3 regions of the Pelagimonas sp. KU-00592-HH genome follow, and region 2 is predicted to be linked to each of the others. Evidence: riboswitches for the same ligand, from Rfam matches in the RefSeq annotation. Region 2 holds a riboswitch; each other region holds the start of a gene.

Region 1 (8,057 bases), 210 kb from region 2:
CTGTGTTCAGACCGGGGCGATCTTTTTCGTCGCGGCGGGGGCGAAGATTTTTGTGGCGGCCATTGCCCTGACTGGCATGGCGCCTGCGCTGGTGGAGTGGGTGTCACAGGCTGAACTTTCGACGGCGACGCTGTTGCTGGCGATCTGTGTGGTTTACCTGATGCTGGGCATGTTCCTTGATCCCATCGGTATCATGGTTCTGACGCTGCCGCTGGTGGTGCCGTTGGTCGAGGCCTATGGTTTGAACCTGATCTGGTTTGGTGTTGTCGTGGTAAAGCTTCTGGAAATCGGCCTGATCACGCCACCGGTTGGATTGAACGTTTTTGTCCTGTCCAACGTCGTGGGCAAAGACGCCCCCATCGGAATGGTGTTCTCCGGGATCTGGCGGTTCCTGAGCGTGGATGTGATCGTTCTGATCCTTCTGGTGGCCTTCCCGTCAATCTCTCTGGTGCTGGCAAGCTCTGTTCAGTAAAGTCTTGGATCAAGGAACAAAGAAGCAAGGTCTGGGCACGTCCAAGCGTGATTGGGCCGCGACAGGGGGAAACATGGCAGGCGACACATCCGACAGGAGATATGCCAATACACTTGCCAGGGGTCTGACCATCCTGCGCGCGTTTCGTCCCACGGATGACGGGCTTGGCAACCTGGAAATCTCGGAACGGACGGGCATTCCCAAACCTACGGTGTCGCGGCTGACCTTTACTCTCTGCGCGCTCGGGTATCTCACGCACGGGCGCAAGCACGACAAGTATCGCCTGGGACCAGCGGCGCTGGCCCTGGGCAATATCGCGGCGGCGTCTTTCTCGTTTGTCGAGGTTGCCTCGCCCACGATGCAGCGTCTTGCGGATGAGACCGGCACCCTGACCGCGATCAGCATCAAGGATGATCGCCGGATGTTGATGACCAAGGCATGGCGGCCTGCGGAGTCTCCTTCGATCTGGCTGGATGTGGGGTATCGGATGCCGCTGCCCAGTTCTTCGAGCGGCAAGGCTTTTCTCGGGGCGCTGGACGACGGCGAGTTCGACACGCTTGTGGAAGGGTTTGCGCAGGACGATGAGGCCGTTGCGCAGGAGCTTGGTCGTATTCGTCTGCAAGCGCGGGACGAGTTGTTGGCCAGCGGGTTCACGCAGGTGCGGGGCGTCGAGAGGTTTTCGGAGACGATCAACGCAGTGGCGGTGCCCTACCGACCGAGCGACTTGGGAGAGCCAGTCGCCTTCCTCGCAAGTTCGACGTCCAGCCTGTTGACGGATTCACGTATTCACGACGAAGTTGGCCCGGCTTTGGCGCGCGCGGTTTCTGAAGTGCGACGTGTCACAGGGCAGCAACCTGCGCTGGTCGTCAGTGGTTGAGGATTTGATCGGCGCCAGAAAAGTGGTGCGCTTTTCGGGTGTTTAGGCCTCGGCTTTGACCAGTTTTCCATCGCGCAGGTCCAATGCTTCGTCGGTAAGTGACTTGCGAAAGCCGGGAGAGTGGCTGATCAGGAGGATTGCCTGGGGCAGGCCTTGCAGGATTTCCAGCAGGCGCGCTTCGTTGCGGGTGTCGAGCGCGTTGGTGGGTTCATCCAGCAAGAGGGCTTCGGGTTCCATTGCCAGCACCGTTGCCAGCGTCACCAGACGCTTTTCGCCGCCGGACAGCTTGTGGGTGACGCGGTCTTTCAGGTGCATGAGGCTAAGGTCGCCCAGAACCTTGTCGACGATGGCCAGCGCTTCTTCGCGGCTGCGACCAAGGTTCAGGGGGCCAAAGGCGATGTCCTCGGCCACGGTGGGGCAGAAGAGCTGATCATCCGGGTCCTGAAACACAAGGCCTATGCGGCGGCGGACTTCATGGAAGTCGGCCTCGTCCTGACGCAATTCCCCGAAGGCTGTCACCGTGCCTTTACTTGGTTTTTGCAGGCCAAGCGCAATCCGCAGAAGGGTCGATTTCCCCGCTCCATTGGGGCCGGTCAGCGCCAACCTTTGGCCCGGTTCGAGAGAGAGCGACGCCCCTTCCAGAACGGGGGCATAGCCGGGATATGCGAAGTGAATGTCGTCGAGCGCAAGGATGGTCATGCGAATTCCAGCAGGAAGAGACCGAGGCAGACCGCGCCCATGCAGAAGGCAAAAACCTGATCCCGACGACCGATTTCGAACTCGCGCAGCAAAAGGAGCTTGCCAGAGAAGCCACGGCATTTCATGGCACCGAGAATGCGTTCGGAGCGTTCGATGGCACGCACCAGCATCATGCCGACGAGATAGCCAAAGCTGCGATAGGTGTGCCAGTTGGTGCCGGGCCGGAAGCCGCGGATTTTCATCGCGGCACGCAGGCGCATGTATTCTTCGCGCAGCACTTCGATGTAGCGGATGGTGAACATCAACAGATGCACAAGTGTTTCGGGGCAGCGCATCCGGTAGAGCGCGTGGCCAAGTGTGACGGGTTCCATGGTGCTAACGAGAACCATGACGGCGAGGATCACGGCATTGGCGGTCAGGCCGATCTCGACCGCTTTCCAGAGGCCCTGCCAGCTTGCCGGAAAACCGAAGACGGTGAACATTGCGTCACCGGGCATGGAAAACGGCAGCAGCACCAGCATGAAGATGATGAAGCTGTCCATCATCGCCATACGTCGAAGAGTGCGCCGCATGGGCAGTTTGGAGAGCATCAGCAGGCCGATGGACACCAGAAGTGCGGCCATGAGCGCCGCGATGGAGGTCAGGGCGACGGTGACGATGGCAAACAGGCAGGCGATCACGATGCGTACGCGAGGGTCCAGAGACCCCAGCAGGCCATAGTGACCCAGTTCCCCCGGTTGGGAGACTGTCTTGTCTGGCTGTTCGAGTACGTAGACCATCAACTGTCCATCTTGCGCCGGGCGGCGATGTAGAACCCAAGGCCGAAGAGACCCACGATATAGCCGATACCGCCGAGAATGGACTGGAGATCGTTTTTCTCGCGGTAGGCGGCGATTTCCCGACGCAGCGGGCGGATCTCGTCGCGTACGGCCTCGGCTATGGCAAGGCGCTCTTTGTCGGAGAGCGATGCAACAGTGATAGTGGCGCTGTTGCCGGTTGCAGTATCGTTTGCGACGGCCTCAACCAGTTCTGCGGCAACACCCATGATCTTGGCCACGTCTTTGGCGGGCATTGTCACCTCGGCCACGTGGCCTGCGCCCATGTCGGCGCGGAAGGTGTGTGCGACGGGCTGTTGGGGCGTGAAGAGGAAAAAGCCATCGCCATCGGTGATTGTGCGGCCGATTTCGGCACCATCTGGGCCGAAGACAATGACCTCCTGGGCCACCGCCATATCACCGTTGGAGAAGCCAAGTTCGCCTTCAATTGCGTCCCCTGCGGGAAAGACACCGGCGATGACCTTGTGGGCAAGGGCGGGTAGCGGGGCGCAGAGCAGGGCGAGGGCCAGACAGAGGTGTTTCATGCTGTGCCCCCTTTGACAAAGAGTTCGGGTTTGACTTTGCGGGCCAGCAGAACTGCAAAACCGGTCAGGACGGCTTCGACCACCATGACGGGGATATGGGCGAAGAACACGAGTTTGGCGGCCGGCAAGAATTCATCACCTGTCAATGCGAGAGAGACTGCGACCATAGCCGTTGTGGCGGCAATCGCAAAGGCGCCACCTATGGCCCCCCATATGGCGCCCTGAACAGGAGAGCCGCGACCGATCATTCCGCTGAACAGCAATCCGGCGACAACGGCGGGGAAGGCGATGTTCACGGCGTTGACGCCGAGAACCGTCAGACCACCGAAGCCAAAGAACACGGCCTGCAGCAGGAGGCCGATGAAGAGGGCGGGAAAGGCGGCCCAGCCGAGCAGAAGCCCGGCGAGGCCATTCAGGATAAGGTGCACGGACGACGGCCCGATCGGCACGTGGATCAGGGAGGCGACAAAGAAGCTTGCCGAGAGCACCCCCGCTGTGGGGATGCGGTCAAGGTCCAGCGATCTTAGGCCCATGGCAATCCCGCCCACGGCGGCAACTGCGCCGCCGATGACTACGGGATTGGAAAGTGCGCCGTCGACAATGTGCATGGGGGGTTACTCCAGGTCCCAGGCGCGGATCCAGATCACGGCGTCCTGGCTTAGTTCCTTGCCTTCATGTTCGGTGGCCGGGCCGGAACCCAGAGCGGCAAAGCCCCAGTAGCCGGCTTTCGGGATGCCGAACGAGAAATAGCCGTTGTCGTCGGAGATCGCGACGATTGCGCCACCCGGCAGGGGGGAGGCGGTTCTGGGTTTGGTGCCGTTGCTGTCCATGTCAGGTTCGGCTGCCATGTATTCGATTTCGATTTCGGCGCCAGCCACGGGTTTGCCTTCGCTGAGCACGCGGCCCGTGAAGGTCGAGCCTGCGATGATGTTGTAGGGCTTGTTGAGCGGCAGGATTTCGGTGGCCAGACCTTGCGGCTGATCCCAGTCGGTGGGCAGCTCGTTGCGGTTCAGGTAGGCCTTGGTGATCTGCTGGATGTAGATGTCTTCCGACTCTTCATAGTAGGGCGCCGGGACGGTGACGATGACGTAGTCGCCCGAACGCTTGACCGGAACGGAGCCCATGAACGCGGGCGCATTGTTGTCCGGACCTTCGAAGGTGAACGGCTTGAGGGTGTCCATCAGGTCGGTTTTCTTGCCGTTGTGGATCACGAAGAATTCTTCCGGCTTTTCCATGACCATCGCGTGGCCAGCCTCGTGCGGGTGCCAGAAGATCAGTTTGACCGGAACATCGCCCGGACGTTCGATCATGGTGTCGGTGGTGTATTCCAGAAGGAAGTGGGCCTGGGCCATTGCCGGAATGGCCAGTGCCGCTGCGGCCGCGCAAAGCAGCTTTTTCATGAACTTTCGTCCTTTTTCACGTCGTGCCAACCCCGGCACGCATTTAAATTTGACGACTGGACGCAAGATACTATTTGCCGACATGGACAAAAGCATCAGGCGCGCACCCCGCCGCCGAAAATGAAATGTCCCTTCCGAGGACACGTATCCGGCAGGTCTCCTGACTTGCGGGTCAATGCGACGGTCTGGCCTTCCCGGGGTGTTCCCCAGTGGCGTTGTCAGCCGCGCTCACCGCTTACAGTTGCGGGGGCAGTTGCAGAGTTGGTGATCTTCATCACCGCACTGCATTCCCTATTTCTTCCGGGATCAACCCGGAACCGGACATTGGGTTTGCATGGCAGAGCATGCGGTTTTCGTCAACTCGGATTCGTGTGTCGGGACATCAAATCGCAGATGGTGAATGTCGGCGGGTTGTCGGAGCAAATGGAATTTACTTGCGAGCCCTTGGACAACCGGTTCGTCGGGCAGGAAAACAGCTCAGGATTGTAAAATATCCCTTTCGGCCACACCTTTTTGTCCTTGAGGGTGTTTTGCGCTATTCATTCGTTAAGCATTGCGCAAAGTCGCTAGAATCAAGGGCATTACAATGGCGAACCTCACCGGAGACAGTGGCAATAACGTGATCGAAGGCACCGCGGATGCGGATTCGATTTCGGGCCTGGCTGGCGTTGATTACCTGTATGGTTTTGGTGGCAATGATACCCTGAGCGGCGGCACCGAGAATGACGGGCTTGCGGGCGGTACCGGCAACGACATCCTTTATGGTGATGCGGGAAATGACCAGCTGTTCGGCGAGGACGACAACGATGCCCTGAACGGCGGCGACGGCGACGATACGCTGTTTGGCGGCAACGGCGTTGATCTGATTGTGGGGGGTGCCGATGACGACCGCCTGCTTGGCGGCGCGGGCGACGATGATCTTCTTGGAGGCGACGGCGACGATGTCTTGCTTGGCGGTTCCGGTGCGGATGAACTGGTTGGCGGCAACGGCAGCGACCTGTTCATTGGCACGGCCTCTTCGATGCAGGGAGATACCATCGCGGATCTTACGGCGATCGACCGTATTGCCGTTCTGGGGGCCAATTTCGACGCCACGAACATGTCTTTTTCGGTGGTTGGCGGGAACACCGTTGCCAGCATTGATACCGATCAGGACACGATTGCCGATCTGAGCTTTACGATGACCGGCACGCTTGCGGTGGGCATGCTGGTGCTGGCGTCGGAGTCGTTCACTCTCATGCTATTGAATTCGTTCAACGGCACGATCTGGACTGGCACGGCGGCCGATGACAGCCAGGTTGGCAGCGCCGCGGATGACGCGCTGGTTGGCGGCGACGGTGCCGATACGGTTGAAGGGGGCGACGGCCACGATCTGCTGATGGGCGGTGTGGGCAACGACTCTCTGGACGGTGGTCTTGGCAACGATGTGCTTCAGGGCGATCTGGGGGATGACTTCCTGCGCGGGGGCGCAGGCCACGATGTCATTCAAGGCGGTGACGGCGCCGATACCGTGTATGGCGACAGCGGCCATGACCTCATTTCACTGGGTGCCGGGGCGGATATTGCAAGCGGCTGGTATGGCGACGACAGCATCTATGGCGACGCAGGGGCCGACACGATTTATGGCCGGAGTGGGCGCGATTATCTGGATGGTGGCGCGGACAATGATGCGCTGTCTGGTGGTGAAGGGTTTGATACGCTTGTTGGCGGCGAGGGGGGTGACTCTCTTTACGGTGATGAGGGGTCGGATAACCTTTATGGCGATGCAGGGTCGGACCGTCTTTATGGTGAAGAAGGCGACGACCGTCTGTTTGGTGGCGATGATGCCGACACGCTGGACGGCGGTATTGGCAATGACTCTCTCGCAGGCGGGGATGGTAACGACTATCTGTTTGGTGGCGACGGAGCGGACTCGCTTTGGGGTGAAGAAGGTTTTGACACGCTTTGGGGCGGCGACGGTGCTGATTGGCTCATTGGCGGCAACGGCATCGACCGGCTTTATGGCGGCGCGGATTCGGATACGCTCTGGGGCGGAGATTTCGGCGACTATCTCTATGGCGGCTCAGAGGCGGATACGCTTTATGGCGGCGGCAGTTCTGACTACCTGTACGGCGAGGGCGGCAGCGATAGCCTGCTGGGCGGAGACGGCGTTGACCGCCTCTTTGGTGGCGCGGATGCGGACACGCTTCTGGGCGAGGCTGACAACGACTCGCTGGACGGTGGCGAGGGGGCCGACAGTCTTGACGGTGGCGAGGGTCAGGACACGCTGAAAGGTGGTCTTGGCATTGATACGCTTGCTGGCGGCACCGGCGCGGACAGGTTCGAAGGCGATGCGGCCGATCTGGATGGTGACCTGATTTCGGATTTCGAAGCGGGTGATCAGGTTGCGGTTCTGAATGCCTATTTTGCGGACGGTGATCTGAGCGTGGTGGTCAATGCCGGGGTCACGACGGTGACCATAGACATCGGCAGCAATGGCGACGTCAGCGATGACATCACCCTGAATTTCACCGGCACGGGATTGAATTTTGTCACCCTGTTCGGGAACTCGTCCGCAACGGGGACGGATATCCTTCTGGTGCAGGAAGGCCAAGGAACGGCGACGACAGGCAGCGACAGCCTGACCGGCACCGCGGGCGCGGATTCGCTGGATGCGGGCGGCGGGAATGACACCGTTGTCGGCTTTGGCGGTGCAGATACGCTGGCGGGCGGTCTGGGCGCGGACAAGCTTTATGGCGGGGGCGACAATGATCTGCTGACCGGCGACGCCGGGGATGACTTTTTGTTGGGTGGTGCAGGCGATGACACCCTGCAGGGTGGCGACGATGCCGACGTTCTCATGGGCGAGGCGGGGGCCGACAGCCTTGAAGGCGGGGCAGGCATCGACACCCTGAACGGTGGTGCCGGCGCCGATACGCTGGTCGGTGGCACCGAGCTGGACGTATTCGCGGGGACAGTTGGCGACCTGAACGGCGATACAATCGCGGATTACCAGGTTCTTGAACGTATCCGTGTTCTTGACGAGAGCTTTGACACCTCGGACATGACGGTCAGCAACGATGGCGTAAACACGTTCCTGAACATTGATGTCGATGGTGACGCCTCTACAGATATCACGCTGACCCTGTCCGGCCTTTTCACAGGTACCTTCGTCGCACGGTCCGGTATTCCGGTGACCGGCCGCAGCGCGACTGCGACGGAGATCATTCTGGTCCAGACCAGCGGATCGGTGATTTTCGGGGACGACAA
Region 2 (8,057 bases):
TCTTCCTGCATGTCCTTGGAATAGGCCAGCGGCAGCCCCTTCATCACCATCAACAGCGCGGTATTGGCGCCGAAAATCCGACCGATCTTGGCCCGGATCAACTCGGCCGCATCGGGATTCTTCTTCTGCGGCATGATCGACGATCCGGTCGAGAACCGGTCCGACAGGGTCACGAAACGGAACTGGGCCGAGGACCAGATCACCAGTTCTTCGGCAAACCGGCTCAGGTGCATCGCACAGATCGACGCCGCCGCCAGGAACTCCAGCGCAAAGTCACGGTCCGATACCGCATCCAGCGAGTTCGCCGCCGGACGGTCAAAGCCCAGCGCCTCGGCAGTCATGTGACGGTCGATCGGGAAAGACGTCCCCGCCAGCGCCGCCGCACCCAGGGGCGATTCGTTCATCCGCTTGCGGGCGTCTTCAAAGCGGCTCTTGTCACGGCCGAACATCTCGACATAGGCCATCATGTGATGTCCCCAGGTCACCGGTTGCGCGGTCTGCAGGTGGGTAAAGCCCGGCATGACCCAGTCCGCACCGGCTTCGGCCTGCGCCAGAAGTGCCCGGATCAGCGCCTCGACACCGGAAATCGCCGCGTCGATCTGGTCGCGCACCCACAGTTTGAAGTCGGTCGCCACCTGGTCGTTGCGCGACCGTCCGGTGTGCAGACGTCCCGCCGGCTCGCCGATGATCTCTTTCAGACGCGCTTCCACGTTCATGTGGATGTCTTCCAGCGCGGTCGAGAATTCGAACTTGCCGGTCTCGATCTCTGACAAGACCGTGAGAAGCCCTTCCCTCATCGCCTCGGCGTCGCTATCTGTCACGATGCCTGTCGCGGCCAACATCGCCGCATGGGCCCGCGAGCCTGCAATGTCCTGCGCCGCCATCCGCTGGTCGAACCCGATCGAGGCGTTGATCGCCTCCATGATTGCGTCCGGTCCGGCGGCGAAACGGCCGCCCCACATCTGGTTCGAGGTATCTTTGGTCATGGTCTGCCCTTCGGAGGGAAATGGAATGTCGAAGTCCGCGCTGGTTTACATGGGCAAGGCCCTCTGTGCAATTGCGGCGATTGCCTTAGTTTTCATCGTGAATACCGCTCCCGGCGCATCTGCCGCCGACATGAGCGAAATCACCGAGATGCGCGAGGGCGACATGCGCAAGCTGATCGTCCACAAGGAACCACGTCCGGTCTCGTCCAAGGCCTTCGAAGATGCCAATGGCAATGCCATGACCCTTGCCGATTATCAGGGCAAAATCGTGCTCTTGAACTTCTGGGCCACATGGTGCGCCCCCTGCCGCCACGAAATGCCGATGCTGTCGGAACTGCAAAGCGAACTGGGCGGCGATGACTTCGAGGTCGTGACCCTCTCCACCGGCCGCGGCCCCCTGCCCGCCATCAAGAAATTCTTCGACAGCATCAACGTCGACAACCTACCCATGCACCGCGACCCCAAGGCCAACCTGGCCCGTGAAATGGCTGTCCACGGCCTGCCAGTGACGGTCCTGCTCAACCGCGACGGTCAGGAAATAGGCCGCCTCATCGGTGATGCCGAATGGAACAGCGACAACGCCAAGGCCATCCTCGCCCGCGTGATCGAAACCTCCAAGTAATCTACCCCCCCCTGCGCCGCCTCTATTGGGGGCGCAGCAACCGCCTCAGTTCGTCGCCTGCGGCAACCGGTTCACAGGCCCCCTGCGATCCTCCCGTGCCAGCTCGGCCTGCTCCCCAGCCTCAACCGACACGTCCATCCGCCTTTCCAGCACCTTCAAAGCGCTCCAGCCAACGGCGAACAGGCCCAGCAGAAAACCGGCCAACAAAACCCCGAACAATACCCGCATCACACCAAACTCATCCGTAGAACCGTGGCACTCGACCACAACCTTAGGTTTCACAAGAATTTGGCAAAACTTTGAAATCACATGAAATGATTTCGAAAATCACGGGCCATCTTCACCCGACCGCCCCCGAAAGTCACGATGGCGTCACGACTGGTCGGTCAGGTCCTGCGCCAGCATCAGCGCGTTGCCGTCCGGGTCATAGAAGGTGGCTGTCTTGACCATGCCTTCAATCACCTCGGTCGGCCCGTCAAACCCCACACCCGCACCTTCCAGCGTGCTGCGCGCCGCGTCGATGTCGGCGATTCCGAAAACCGGCACACAGTTGCCCGGGGCAGGTTCAATCTGTTCACCAAAGCCGATGGTCACCCCCGCCGTGCGGGTGGCAATCTCCGACCAGCCCGCCTCATCCGCGTGATACAGCGTCTCGAACCCCAGCATGTCGGCATACCACTTGGCGCTGGCATGGCGGTCCTTCACCGACATGGCGATGGTAATCGTGTCTTGCAAAGAAATCAGCGACATCGTCTTTTCCTCTGTCTGAAAATGTATTAACTATATTTTATGGACATTGCAGCCCTTGTCAACATCACCTCCCGCGCCTGGACCCTGCCCATCCTTGCCAAACTCCACGAGGGGACACAGGCCAGACAGGCGCCTCTGCTTGCGGCCACGGGGGCAGGCCGCACCGCCTTTGCCCAAAGCCTGCAACACCTGATCGACATCGACCTCATCGAGCGCAACCCCGGCCACGGCCACCCGCTGCGCCCCGAGTTCCGCCTGACAGCTCAAGGAATTGAGGCCGCCGCCCTGGCCCACGCGGTGCATCAGGCGACCACCCCTGCCGGTCTCCCCCTCCTGCGCCGCACATGGGTTCTTCCGATCCTCAGCACCCTGCAAGCCCCCCGCCACTTCAACGACATCGGCAGGCACCTCGGCCGCATCACCGACCGCGCCCTGTCGCAATCGCTCAGGATCATGGAAGATCACGAATGGGTCCTGCGCGACGTCAGCACCGCGTCGCGCCCACCGAGACCGCTCTACAGCCCGATCAACACCGGCCTCGCCCTCAGCCGCATCGCGGCCCCCCGCATCACCCTGTCGCCCTAGCGGGCCATCAGGTATTCGGCCACCGCCTGATAGGCCGGCAGCGATGTCGGATCGATGAACCCGTTCTGCGCCTTGGGGTAAGAAGCCAACCGCACCAGTACCATCTCGGCCGTGGGATCGACATAGATCGTCTGGCCATGCACCCCCCGCGCCGCAAAGGCCCCATGCGGGTTGTGGAACACCCACCACTGGCTTGTGTAACTGCCGCCCTCAAGGGTCGGAAAGCCCGCGAACTTGCCCGGATCACCCCCGGCAGCAATCCTGCGCACCACCTCGGCAGGGAACAGCCGCGTGCCATTGATCTCGCCCTGGTTCAGCATCAGCATCCCCAACCGGCCCAGATCCCGCAGCCCCGCCGTCACACCGCCACCCGCAAAGGGCACCCCCTTGCCATCCACCGTCTGATAAGCGTCCTGCTCGGCCCCCATGCGCCGCCACAGACGCTCGGATGCAAGCTCGGTCACCGACTGCCCCGTGACGCGGCTGATGATCCAGCCAAGCATATCCGAATTGATCGTCTTGTAATTAAACGCATCCCCATGCGCCCCCTCGGGCTGCACCTGTTGCAGGTATTCCCAATACCCGTCCGGCCCCTCGTAGCCTTCGGGTTTCGGCAGCGGGCTGGCCGCGCGGGAATAAAGCCAGATATCGGCCTCCGGGTCCGAATAATCCTCCGAGTTTTTCACCCCCGTCGTCATATCCATCACCTCGCGCACCGTGGCGCTGGCAAAGGCGCTCCCTTCGATCTCGGGAATGACATCACGCACCAGCAGGGTCTCGTCCAGAACCCCCTCGGCCACGAGAATTTCCCCCAGAAGGCCCGTGATAGACTTGGTCATCGACATGATCGCGTGTTTGCCGTCTTCCTCCAGACAGCCGAAATACCGCTCGTAGACCACCTGCCCCTTGTGCAGGATCAGCATCCCGTCGGTGTAATTGGCATACAGCGACTCGTCCCAGGTCATCTCGGCATCACTGTTCATCGGCACAAAGTTCAGCGCGTCGATCTCGGCCCGCATCTCGGCAAAAGCTGCAGGCGACGGGTAATCAAGCGACACCGGCGCCCCGATCCCGCGGCTGATCTCTTCCGTGGGAAGGAACTCGCGCAGATGGCACACCGACCAGCGCAGCTTGGGAAAACTGAAATAGTTCGAATCAGGCTGCGTGATCATCTTGTCCGCAGGCGGTGGAAACCCCTGCATCCACCCCATCACCTGCGGATCCGATTGCCGCGCATCCAGCGTCTCGGCCCGCGCCATGCCAACAGTCAGCCCCACACCAAGGGCCGCACCAGCGAAAACCGTGTTCTTGAAAAGTGTCATTTGGAAATTTCTCCCGATGGCAGGGCCAAATCACGCCCTCTCTTCCCAAAATTTAGAGCATCCCCCCCTGTCGTCCACCGCGCGCGCCACAAACGAACGTGCAAGCCCTGCGACAATTCTCATTGACGCAATCCGCATTCTCAGGCACCAGTTTGCGACGATGGTTCCCCAAGGTACGCCAAGGGGATGAAAAGGGAATGCGGTGCGGCCAACCACGGCCAAATCCGCAACTGCCCCCGCAACTGTAAGCGGTGAGCAACGCCACGATCCACTGGCCGACAGGCTGGGAAGGGTGGCCGCGCCATGACCCGCAAGTCAGGAGACCTGCCATCATCTGTTCAACCAACCCGGGACGGGGTGTCCTGGAAGGAGGCTAAGATGACGCGTTCCTTGCGTTTTGACATGACTGGCACCTTCCCTCCCCGCATGGCGACAGGCGGAGCGGGACATGAGCGATCATCCTGACCACTTTCTTCTGATCTGCGACACCTGCAAAAGCCAGGCCCACGCACAAGCACTGTCCGACCGTCTGTCCGGCACCCTGCCCGACGGGTTTGCCATTCGGCTGGTCTCCTTCATGGCAGGCTGTGACCACGGCCAGACCGTCGGGTTTCAAGCCCCCGACAAGGCGCAATACCTGTTCGGCGAGATTGAAACCCGCGAAGATTTCGACGCTTTGGCAGCGTTCGCGCGCCAATACCGCGACACGCCGGACGGCTGGACCAATGCCACCAACCGGCCACGCGCCCTGTTCAGGAAAACCCTGTCACGCATGCCCGCCCTTCCGTCGGGGGGCACCTCATGACAGACACGGCCTTTCTCTCTGTCCAGAACGTCAGCTTCCGCACCCCGAACGGCAACACCCTGCTGCACGACGTCTCTTTTGACGTCGACGAAGGGGCGATCCTTGCCATCGCCGGCCCCAACGGTGCCGGCAAAACCACGCTGCTCAAACTCCTCTGCGGTCTCGAGCCCGCCTCCGACGGCGACATCTGGATCAAGGGGCAGAACCTGAAACAGCTATCGGCAATGGAACGCGCCCGCACCATCGCCGTGGTCAGCCAGCAAGAAGCCCCCGACGGCCGCCTCGCCTTGCGCGACTACGTGGCACTGGGCCAGATCCCGATCCGCGCGGATGCCTCGCAGGACGACAACGCCCAGGATCTTGACCGCATTCTCGACCTGACCCGCCTCAGGGGCCTCGCCTCGCAGAAAATGGGGCGGCTGTCGGGCGGCGAACGGCAACGCGCACATATCGCCCGCGCGCTGGCCCAGAACCCGTCGCTGCTGTTTCTGGATGAACCCACCAACCACCTCGACCCCGATGCCAAGGGCCGGATGCTGTCCCTCGTGGCCGATCTCGGCATCACCGTGGTGATGATCCTGCACGACCTCGTGCTGATCCCCGAGTTCGCCACCCATGTCGCGTTGATGAAGTCGACCCGCCTCGCCGCCTTCGGCCCCACAGGGGACGTGCTGACACCGGAAAACGTCCTCGCAACCTTCGGCGTCGATTACCTGCAACTCCCGCATCAAGGCCGCACCATTCCGGCCCTCGACATCCGCAAAACGAACACCAAAACCTAAAAGGAAATCCCCATGATCCACAAACTCTGGCCCGCCGCAATGATCGCCGCACTGGCCACCAGCGCGACCGCCGGCAGTGTCACCGTCGACAACTGCGGCGAACCGCTGACTTTCGAGACGGCACCGGAACGCCTTGTCGTGCATGACATGAACATGACCGACATGGCCTTCGCGCTTGATCTTCAGGACAAGATCGTCGGCCTCACCGGCATCACCGGCTGGTACAAGACCAGCCCGGAATTCGACACCCTGCGCGGTGACATTCCGGAACTCGCGCCGAAGTATCCCACCGTCGAAAACCTCCTGGCCGCCCAACCCGACCTGTTCTTCGCGGGCTGGTACTACGGCATGAAACCCGGCGGCGACGTCACCCCCGACACCCTCGCCCCCTTCGGCATCAAGACCATGATCCTGACCGAAAGCTGCGTCCACCTCGACAAGAACCGCCCCCAGGCCAGCATGGACCTCCTGTTCAACGACGTCCTGCGCCTCGGCAAGGTGATGCAGGTCGAAGACAAGGCCGCCGCGCTGGTCACCGGCTGGCAAGACGAGTTGGCCGCGATCGAAGCGAAAACCGCCGACCTCGCCAAACCGCGCGTCTTCCTGCTGGATGGTCCGGCCGATGCCCCCTTCACCGCCGGCAAATTCGCCATCCCCGACGCGATGATCGCCGCCGCCGGTGGCGAGAACATCACCCACGGCATGGACACCAGCTGGGGCCGCACTTCGTGGGAAACCGTTGCCGCCGCCAATCCGGAATTCCTCGTTCTGCTCGACTACCAGACAGGCAACGGCGCCGAAGACACCTTCAAGTTCCTTCAGGAACATCCGGTGATGTCGCAAACCGACGCCGTCAAGAACGCCCGCTGGATCGGTCTGCGCTACGAAGAACTGACCCCGGGGCCGGCAAACATCGCCGCGATCTCGAAAATGGCCAAGGCCTTGCACCCGGGCCTGAACTGATATGGGCCGCTTCGGCCTCATAACCTTCGCGGGGGCGGTCATCCTGATCGCCCTCGTCCTGCTGTCGGCCGCCTATGGCACGACATCCATCCCCCTGTCCGAGACCATCGCCGCAATCGCGCTTGGCACCGGCCTCACCGAAGCCGACATGTCGCCCCTGCACCGCATCGTCTTTGACCTGCGCCTGCCGCGCGCCCTGTTTGCCGCCGTCATCGGCGCGGGCCTCGGGATCGTCGGCGTTGTCCTGCAAACCACGACCCGCAATGACCTCGCCGATCCATTCCTCTTCGGCCTCTCCTCCGGTGCCGCCGCCGGAGCCGTCTTTGTCATCACCGTGACCGGCGATATCCTTGGCCTCTGGACCCTGCCGCTTGCCGCCTTCTGCGGTGGCCTGATCGCCTCCGGCATCGTTCTCGCCCTTGTCCACAGCCTGCGCATGAGCGCCCCCGAAAAGCTCATCCTCGCAGGGCTTGCGGTCTCCTTCCTGTTCTCGGCTATCACCAACTACCTGATCTTCGCCGGCGACAGCCGCGCCGCACATTCGGTGATCTTCTGGATGCTGGGCGGCCTCGGCCTTGCCCGCTGGGAATCCTTCCCCCTCGTCTGCACCGGCCTTGCGCTCATCCTCGCCTATGCCCTCTACCGCAACCGCTGGCTCGATGCGCTGCTGACCGGAGACCTGACCGCGGCAACCCTTGGCGTCCCGGTTCAGGGCCTGCGCTTTCGCATGTTCTTTGTCGCGGCCCTCGCCACCGCCGTCTTTGTCTCGGTCGCCGGGGTCATCGGGTTTGTCGGCCTGATGGTACCCCACATCGCGCGCGGCATCGTCGGCCCGCTGCACCGCCACCTCGTGCCGGCCGCCGCCCTGATCGGTGCCATGCTGCTCACCGCCTCCGATATCCTGAGCCGCCTCCTGCTTGCACCACAGGAACTGCCCGTCGGCATCGTCACAACCTCGCTTGGCTCGGCCTTCGTCTTCCTGATCCTGTTCCGGGCCAGCAAGGCAGACAGATAAACGCCGCTGCGTTGACGCCACGCCACCTTTGACAGCCCCCTATGCCTGCCACTTACTTGGGCAAGGGAGAGAGACACATGCCATTGGAGATATTGGGACCACTGGTTGTTCTGGGCATCGCGGGAATCGCGTTGCTCCTGCACCGGCTTGGCCTCACCGCCCCGCGCCACTTCCGCTCCGAAGACGACGTCCGCAGGGCCTGGGCGCGGGAATTTCCCAACACCCCG
Region 3 (8,057 bases), 110 kb from region 2:
TGGGGCTCGTTCACCGGATCGAACATGTTGCCGGGGTTCCTCAAGGCGCCGGGGCCGTTCGTGGGGGAGACCTCGTTCGAGTATACCCTTGAAGATGCGGACGGAAATCGCGACGACGCAACCGTGACCGTGCGCGTGTTCGACTTTGGTGAAGACGCGCCGCGGTTCGATGTGGAGCCCGGTGAGGGCATGGCCAAGAACGACGCGGTGGCGATGAATGCCTCGCGTTCGAAAACCATCCTGTTTGACAAGAACGACGAGACCAACCGCAAGAATGGTGCCAAGGTTGTTGCCATCGATGGTGCGCCGATTTCCAAGACCGCGCCACTTGATAGCGACAAGGGCCGCTTTGCGCTCACCGACAAGGGGGCCATCAGCTATACCCCGCCGCAGGGGCTTCAGATGGACCCGGTCTATCTGCCGCCGCCCGAGGCCGTGGTCAGCCGGTTCTGGGAGATCAGCTCGGAAGGTTATCGCGGGTTTACCCTGTGGGAACACCTTGGATACTCGCTGTTCCGTGTGATCGGTGGCTTCCTGTTCGGCGCCATTGTCGGCATCCCGCTGGGCTATGCGATGGGTCTGAACGGTTGGTTCCGTGGCTGGTTTGATCCGATTGTCGAATTCATGCGCCCGGTTCCGCCGCTGGCCCTGATCCCGCTGATCATCATCTGGTTCGGGATTGGTGAGGTCGGCAAGATCATTCTGCTGTTCCTCGCGGCGCTTTGGATCATGGCGATTGCGGCCCGTTCCGGTGTGTCGGGGGTGCGTATCACCAAGGTGCACGCGGCCTATTCTCTGGGGGCTTCGAAGTGGCAGATCATGCGCCATGTGATCATTCCCAACTCGCTGCCGGATATCTTTACCGGTGCACGGGTTGCGATGGGCGTCTGTTGGGGCACGGTTGTTGCCGCGGAACTGGTGGCCGCGTCGCAGGGTGCGGGCATGATGATCATGGTGGCCTCGAAGTTCACGCTGACCGATATCGTGATCATGGGCATCATCCTGATCGGTGGCATCGGCTTCGGCATCGACATGCTGATGCGCTGGATCGAACGCCAGCTGGTGCCCTGGAAAGGCAAGGGCTGATCCGGATAAATCACTGATTGGAAAGGGCGGTCTTCGGATCGCCCTTTTGTTTTTCGGGAAAAGACTCGAAAAAGAACAAAACGTGAATATACTTGTAGATCGTCATGATCGCCGAGTTCTGTATCACTTCGAATTTCACCTTTCTCACCGGAGCGTCGCACCCGGAGGAGTACATGCGCCGTGCCGCCTTGGGCGGGCTGGGGGCGATTGCGATTGCCGATGACAACACGGTGGCGGGCATCGTGCGGGCGCATACGGAAGCGCGGGAGATTGCGCGCAAGGTGCGCGAACGCGAGAGGTTTGATGCCGAGCATGGGCTGATTGGCCCGCCTGCGCCGGAGGGGGTGGTGGCAGGGCCATCGGCGGCGATCTACGCAGTACCGCGCCTGTTGCCGGCGGCGCGGCTGGTGTTTTCTGACGGGCCGCCGGTGACGGTTCTGGCGGCGGATCGACAGGGGTGGGCCAACCTCTGCCGGATATTGTCGAAGGGGCGGCTCAGGGCAGAGAAGGGGCAGTGCCTGGTGCATTTGCAGGACCTGATGGACCACTCCGAAGGGCTGCAATTGATCCTGCATCCGGTGGCGCAGGAGGACCGTCGGGCCAAGGGCGTGGCGGGCTGGGGCGATCTCATGCCGCGTCTGCGCAAGCGGTTCGAGGGCCGTTTGCAGATGCTGCTGTCGCCCCACTATGACGGGCGGGATAAGGTGCGTTTTCAATGGGTTGCGGCGCAGGCCAAGGGGCTGGGCCTGCCGATTGTGGCCAGCGCCGCACCGATGATGCACCACGGGCGGCGGCGCAAGTTGGCCGATGTGGTGACGGCGATCCGCACCGGGCGGCGGGTCAATGCGCTTGGGCGGGCGGCACTGGCCAATGCCGAGAGCCGGCTGCGGGATGCGCGCGAGATGGAAATCCTGTTTCGCGACTATCCAGAGGCGCTGGCGCGGGGGGCGGAACTGGTGGAGGGATTGCAGTTCTCGCTGGACAGTCTGCGGTATGAATATCCAAGCGAGGTGCGGGGGAGCGAGACCGCGGCGGAGCGGTTGCGGCGGCTGTCTTACGAGGGGTTGCGGTGGCGGTATCCGGACGGGGCACCCGAGCGGGTGCGGGATATGCTGGAGCATGAACTCGACCTGATCGGGCGTCTGAATTACGAGCCCTATTTCCTGACCGTGCGCGATATCGTGGATTTCGCCCGCAGCCGGGACATCCTGTGTCAGGGGCGGGGAAGTGCTGCAAATTCAGTGGTTTGCTTTTGCCTTGGCGTGACAAGCGTCAGTCCGGAAATCGGCACGATGGTGTTTGAACGCTTTGTCAGCGAAGCGCGGGACGAGCCGCCTGATATTGACGTGGATTTCGAACATGAACGCCGCGAAGAGGTGATCCAGCATATCTATGAACGCTATGGCCGGCATCGGGCGGGGCTGTGTGCGACGGTGATCCATTACCGGGGCAAACGGGCGATTCGCGAGGTGGGGCGGGCGATGGGGCTGAGCGAAGACACCATCACGGCGCTGTCTTCGCAGCTTTGGGGGTTCTTTTCGGTCGACGCTGTGCAGGACGAACGGATGCGCGAAATCGGGTTGGACCCGAGCGACCGCCACCTGCGTCAGACGATGGCGCTGGTGCATGAGATCATCGGCTTTCCCCGCCACCTGTCGCAACACGTGGGCGGCTTTATCATCACCGAGGGGCGGCTGGACGAGTTGGTGCCCATCGAGAATGCCACGATGGAAGATCGCACGGTGATCTGTTGGGACAAGGACGACATCGACAGCCTTGGCATTCTCAAGGTGGATGTTCTGAGCCTTGGCATGCTGACCTGTATCCGCAAGGCCTTTGATCTGATGAAAACCCATTATGGACAGAGGTTTAGCCTTGCTACGCTGCCGCAGGAAGACCCCAAGGTGTATGACATGCTGTGCAGGGCGGACAGTATCGGGGTGTTTCAGGTCGAGAGCCGCGCACAGATGAATTTCCTGCCACGGATGCGGCCGCGCAACTTTTATGATCTGGTGATCGAGGTCGCGATTATCCGGCCGGGACCGATCCAGGGGGACATGGTTCACCCCTATATCCGGCGGCGAAATGGCGAGGAGCCGGTGTCGTTTCCCTCGGATGAACTGGGGGCGGTTCTGGGCAAGACACTGGGGGTTCCGCTGTTTCAGGAACAGGCGATGCAGATCGCGATGATCGGGGCGGGGTTCACGCCGGAGGAGGCGGATCGGTTGCGGCGGTCGCTGGCGACGTTCAAGAAACATGGGAACGTGAGCGAATTTCATGATCGTTTTATGCGGGGGATGCGGCAGAACGGATATGACGAGGAGTTTGCCGCCCGTTGCTTCAGCCAGATCGAGGGGTTCGGGTCATACGGGTTTCCGGAAAGCCACGCGGCATCCTTTGCGCTGCTGGTCTATGCCAGCGCGTGGATCAAGTGCCACTATCCGGGGCTGTTTGCCTGTGCCCTGCTGAATTCCCAGCCGATGGGGTTCTATGCCCCGGCCCAGATCGTGCGGGATGCCCGCGAGCACGGGGTTGAGGTGCGGCCGGTTTCGGTGAACGAAAGCTATTGGGACAACGTGATGGAGCCGGACGGGCGTGGCGGGCTGGCGCTGCGGCTTGGGTTTAGACAAATCAAGGGGTTACGCGAAGATGACGCGGTCTGGATCGCGGCGGCGCGGGGCAATGGATACCTCTCGGTCGAGGATGTCTGGCGGCGGGCGGGGATCACGCCACCGGTGCTGATGCGGCTGGCCGAGGCGGATGCCTTTCTTGATCTCGGGCTGAACCGGCGCGAGGCCCTGTGGGAGGCCAAGGCGATCCGGTCGATCGACCCCTTGCCGCTTTTTGCGCAGGATATGGACGGCGAGGGCATTCAGGAGCCGCAGGCGATGTTACCGGACATGAGCGAGGGAGAGCAGGTGGTGGAGGACTATGTGGCGATGCGCCTGACCCTGCGCAGCCACCCCGTTGCCCTGTTGCGGCACCTGCTGACGCCGGAAATGGGGGGCAAGGGTTAACTGGCTCGAGGGGGCAAAACGGGGGCTTCGGTTTTCCGGCGGTATCGTGTCGGTATTACGTCGGTATTGCAGTGCGGCAAATCGGCAAAAGCGGGATGGTATCGGCGGCGCACGGCGATTACATCTGAAGGTAACAAAAGGCGCGAAGGACAAAACCGGTGGCGGACAACGCAGTGATTCTGTTCCTGTGGTGGCTGGGGCTTATCAACGTGATGAGCTTCATCGCCTTTGGCTGGGACAAGCTGTGCGCGCGGGCCGGCTGGTGGCGGGTGCCGGAGCCGACCCTTTTGTTGATTGCCATGCTGGGCGGAAGCCCCGCGGCGCGGCTGGGGCAGACCCTGTTTCGGCACAAGACCCGCAAGCAGCCCTTTGCCCGGACCCTCAAGGCGATCCTGATCGTGCATGGTGTGGCGCTGGTGCTTATCCTTGCCGGTGCGCTCGGCGGGGCCCTGCCGACGTAAGGCGGCCCCGGTCGAGATCCAGAACCCTGTCACAGAGGCCAAGCGCGAGGTCGCCATCTTCAAAACCCGCGATCACGGTCTGGCCGGACTGGCGCAGGTGATCGAACAGCGCAAAGAGGGCGAAATCGTCGAGGCCGGATGGTGTCTCGCTCAGAACGATCAGGTCCGGTTCCTGCACCATCGCGCGGGCGAGCATCACCCGCAAGGCGATTGCCGGGGACAGGCCGTCCAGTGTCGAGAAGGCAAGGCGGCGCAGGTTCAGGCGATCCATGACCCCTGAGACGACTTCGCCGTCGCGCGGGTTGGGGGTGTGAAACCCAAGCCGGTGCAGGGCACGCCTGTCGCGCAGGATGTCGATGACGCAGCGCGGATCGTTGTGCCAGTCGTCCATCGCGACGAAGGCCAGTTTTCGCGCCAGCCGCCGGGGCGGCATGGTAGAGGTGGGATCTCCGTCGATGAGAAGTTGACCGCAACTTGGGGGCATCATGCCGCCCAGAAGGTGCATCAGCGCGGCCTGTTCGAAGGCACAGCCGGATGTGATGCCAACAACCGACCGGGCCGCGACCGAGATCGTGATCTCGCGCAGCACAGGCGTCGTTCCGTTGGCAGGCACCCAGCCGAGATTTCGTGTCTCGAGCCGGGCCGGGGTCATGACAGCGCCCGGGCCTGTGTGTCGAAGGCAACGACGGCGGCGGGGATCGGCCCTGTGCCATCCTGCGGCCAGTCGCCGTGACCGCGGGCCGCGGTGCGGGCGTCACACAGGAGCGCGTCGACATCGGCGTCCTGTTCGACATCGCCGAACATGTGACAGGCCGACTTGGTAGCGTGAAAGACGCCGACGCAGGGGCGCGAGCAGCCGACCATCTCGACGTGGCCCGACATTTCGAAATCGTCGGCGATCAGGTCGCCGCTGGCGCTGATCGACTGGCACAGTTTGCGCGCCATTTCAAAGCCGGGACGGCAGGTTTGGCCCGTGTGGGGACACATCGAGCAAAAGGTGATTTTATGGGGAAATGGCCGGTTCATGACGCCCTCCGCGCTTGTGCGGGGGCTGGAAAGGGCCAGATTGTGTTGCGCGCTGCGCTGTCATGCTCTGTCTCCCTCCGGGGCACCCCGCCCGGTAGTAGGTTACGGTTCATGATGGCAGGTCTCCTGACTTGCGGGTCGTCGCGTCTCCTGAACCTTCCCGGCCATGTGGCCAGTGGCGTATCTCAGGATGGCTCGCCGCTTACAGTTGCGGGGGCAGTCTCGGACTTGGCCCTTGCGGGCCGCACCGTGTTCCCTTTTCCCGTCACGATATGAGAGTCGATCCGGGAACCATCACGTCATGTGTAGGGGAGGAGCGGGGGACTTGTAAAGCGCAGTGTGCAGGCGCAGCGTCAGACCGCTTCGCGCAGCAGGAAGAGCTGATGGAGTTCGGAGGCCTTGTGGATGGCATTGGCCGTGGTTTCGGCATTGAGGGCCTGACGGGCGAGGCGCAGGTGCTTTTCGACGGTGGCTCTGCTGAGGCCCATCTTGCTGGCCAGGTCCTGGGTCGAAAGACCGTCGGCGATGCCGTTCAGCACCTCGCGCTGGCGGGATGTCAGCAGATTGCGGTGATCGGGGCTGGGCAAGGACAGCGCCTTGAGGTGCAGGATGTTGCAAAGCGCGTGGATTTCGTGGCCGTGTTCCAGCCAGGTGCGATCCACGTCGGCCTGTGACAGCCCGACCTTGGCACAGAGGCCCATGACCCCCTTGCGGCGCTGACGCAGGTCGCTGAACCAGATGGTATATCCCGCCGTGATCTTCCACTTGTTGCACAGGGCCATATGGGCGCGTTCGGCGCGGGTTGGCGGGGCATCGTTGGCGATGCGGCTCTTGCGCCAGCTGTAGGCACCGGGCCCTTCGGCCGGGCTCGGGATCTTGGCGGTGGTGCGGTGCAGGCCTTGGCCGATGAAGGTGTCGATCACCGGGGCGGGATAGTTGGTGAGAACCAGCCGGTCGGCAGGGTCGCCCCAGTTGCCGGGTTGTGACAAGGTGGTCGCCACGTAGAGGAGCCTGTCAAACCCGAAACCCGCCATGTTTTCGACGTGACATTCCCAGAGCGATTCGATGCTCTTGCATTGGATCAGGCGCTCGGCCCGTTCATGAAACGGCGACAGGGTGGACAGGGGAATCTCCTTATTTCCCGAGAATGTAGGGCAAACTGGCAGAAAACCCACGCGAGGTGAATATCCGTTTGTCCTGACTTGAGGTCATGGACACCCCGTACGCGTCGGGGTAATCAGTGCCGATCATGGCCAAGAACAAGCAAAAGACCGATCCGAACTATAAGGTGATCGCCGAGAACCGGCGGGCACGGTTCGACTATGCCATCGAGGAAGATATCGAATGCGGTATCGTTCTGAGCGGATCGGAAGTGAAATCCCTGCGTGAGAACAGCGCCAATGTCGCCGAAAGCTATGCGGCGGTCGAGGATGGGGAGCTTTGGCTGGTGAACTCCTATATCGCGCCCTATGACCGGGCGATGTTCAGCCATGAAGAGCGCCGCCGCCGCAAGCTATTGGTGAGCAAGAAGGAGTTGGCGAACCTGTGGAGCGCGACCCAGCGCAAGGGCATGACCCTTGTGCCGCTGGTGATGTACTTCAACCACAAGGGCCTTGTTAAAATGAAGCTGGGCATCGCCAAGGGTAAGAAGAACCACGACAAGCGGGCGAGCGAAGCCAAGCGTGACTGGGGCCGTCAGAAGCAACGTCTGCTGCGTCACGGCGAGTGATCTGTTTCCATCGAAAAACGGCGCTATTTTGTTCTGCGGCCTTCTCGCTACAAAGATACTTGCACTCGTTGAGACAAACAGAATTGCAGTTTATCGAGCTTTTACCTTCGTAATAGTGAGGTTGAGGCCAAACGGAGAAGACGCTTTGAAAGAAGTATTTTAGGGGATTGGATTGGCTGTTGGCTTCAAATTTCGCCCACGCCAACTTTATTGAAGTTCAGGACTTAGGTGCCCATGCGCGTTTTCTTTGCATTCTTCTCTGCATCATTCCTCTTGATGGGTTGCAATACTGAGCATCACGCGTCCGCCAATCTTGAAGGCGACGTGCGAGTGTCGATGGTTGTCAGTGGGATGTTCAGCCTCCAGAGAGATTGGAAGCGGACACTGATTGTTGAACATCGAAGAGAGAAAATATCACGAGAGCTTTTGGAAGACACAGGCTGGTGGCGAGGGTCCAACCTTTACCTCGCAGAAGCAGACCTCGTTATTCTCGACGAGGGACAGGGTGGGTGCGTTGCATTCAGATTGAATCCCGTTCGGTTCGACGACCAGGCCTCAAGGTGTCCTGAGAGACTCGAAAAGCTGACCAATGAAGAAGTTTCGGGCGGAAATACCAACGCAAAATCTGATGTGTATTCTGGCATGCGCTATTTGGGGCGTTTCAATGAGGCCTTGGACAAAGGTGCGCCTGTCGAGCTCCTTACCCAAGAAGAGGCCCCGGAAATCAGGTTGCCCGCC

Evidence for each region. Region 2 has a riboswitch for cobalamin ahead of ABWV42_RS09845 (DUF1636 family protein). Riboswitches for the same ligand answer to the same signal wherever they lie in the genome.
Region 1: it holds a riboswitch for cobalamin, as region 2 does, so the genes downstream of both, ABWV42_RS08805 (DUF4198 domain-containing protein) here and ABWV42_RS09845 (DUF1636 family protein) in region 2, are expected to answer to the same signal.
Region 3: it holds a riboswitch for cobalamin, as region 2 does, so the genes downstream of both, ABWV42_RS10405 (hypothetical protein) here and ABWV42_RS09845 (DUF1636 family protein) in region 2, are expected to answer to the same signal.

What each region holds. Positions count from the first base shown of each region.
Region 1 is NZ_BAABWM010000002.1:354,384-362,440, reverse strand. It holds gene ABWV42_RS08835 (TRAP transporter large permease) at 1-472, shown strand, start outside; gene ABWV42_RS08830 (IclR family transcriptional regulator) at 546-1,349, shown strand; gene ABWV42_RS08825 (energy-coupling factor ABC transporter ATP-binding protein) at 1,392-2,048, opposite strand; gene cbiQ (cobalt ECF transporter T component CbiQ) at 2,045-2,827, opposite strand; gene ABWV42_RS08815 (NikL family nickel/cobalt ECF transporter subunit) at 2,827-3,408, opposite strand; gene cbiM (cobalt transporter CbiM) at 3,405-4,016, opposite strand; gene ABWV42_RS08805 (DUF4198 domain-containing protein) at 4,023-4,808, opposite strand; cobalamin riboswitch at 4,942-5,145, opposite strand; gene ABWV42_RS08800 (calcium-binding protein) at 5,395-8,057, shown strand, end outside.
Region 2 is NZ_BAABWM010000002.1:563,280-571,336, forward strand. It holds gene argH (argininosuccinate lyase) at 1-986, opposite strand, end outside; gene ABWV42_RS09820 (TlpA family protein disulfide reductase) at 1,036-1,608, shown strand; gene ABWV42_RS09825 (hypothetical protein) at 1,654-1,890, opposite strand; gene ABWV42_RS09830 (VOC family protein) at 1,981-2,358, opposite strand; gene ABWV42_RS09835 (winged helix-turn-helix transcriptional regulator) at 2,398-2,943, shown strand; gene ABWV42_RS09840 (serine hydrolase domain-containing protein) at 2,940-4,265, opposite strand; cobalamin riboswitch at 4,410-4,611, shown strand; gene ABWV42_RS09845 (DUF1636 family protein) at 4,714-5,070, shown strand; gene ABWV42_RS09850 (ABC transporter ATP-binding protein) at 5,067-5,852, shown strand; gene ABWV42_RS09855 (ABC transporter substrate-binding protein) at 5,865-6,815, shown strand; gene ABWV42_RS09860 (FecCD family ABC transporter permease) at 6,817-7,830, shown strand; gene ABWV42_RS09865 (hypothetical protein) at 7,908-8,057, shown strand, end outside.
Region 3 is NZ_BAABWM010000002.1:668,804-676,860, reverse strand. It holds gene ABWV42_RS10425 (ABC transporter permease) at 1-1,086, shown strand, start outside; gene ABWV42_RS10420 (error-prone DNA polymerase) at 1,191-4,103, shown strand; gene ABWV42_RS10415 (DUF1294 domain-containing protein) at 4,262-4,564, shown strand; gene ABWV42_RS10410 (ATP-binding cassette domain-containing protein) at 4,524-5,216, opposite strand; gene ABWV42_RS10405 (hypothetical protein) at 5,213-5,509, opposite strand; cobalamin riboswitch at 5,690-5,901, opposite strand; gene ABWV42_RS10400 (helix-turn-helix transcriptional regulator) at 5,944-6,765, opposite strand; gene smpB (SsrA-binding protein SmpB) at 6,840-7,319, shown strand; gene ABWV42_RS10390 (hypothetical protein) at 7,554-8,057, shown strand, end outside.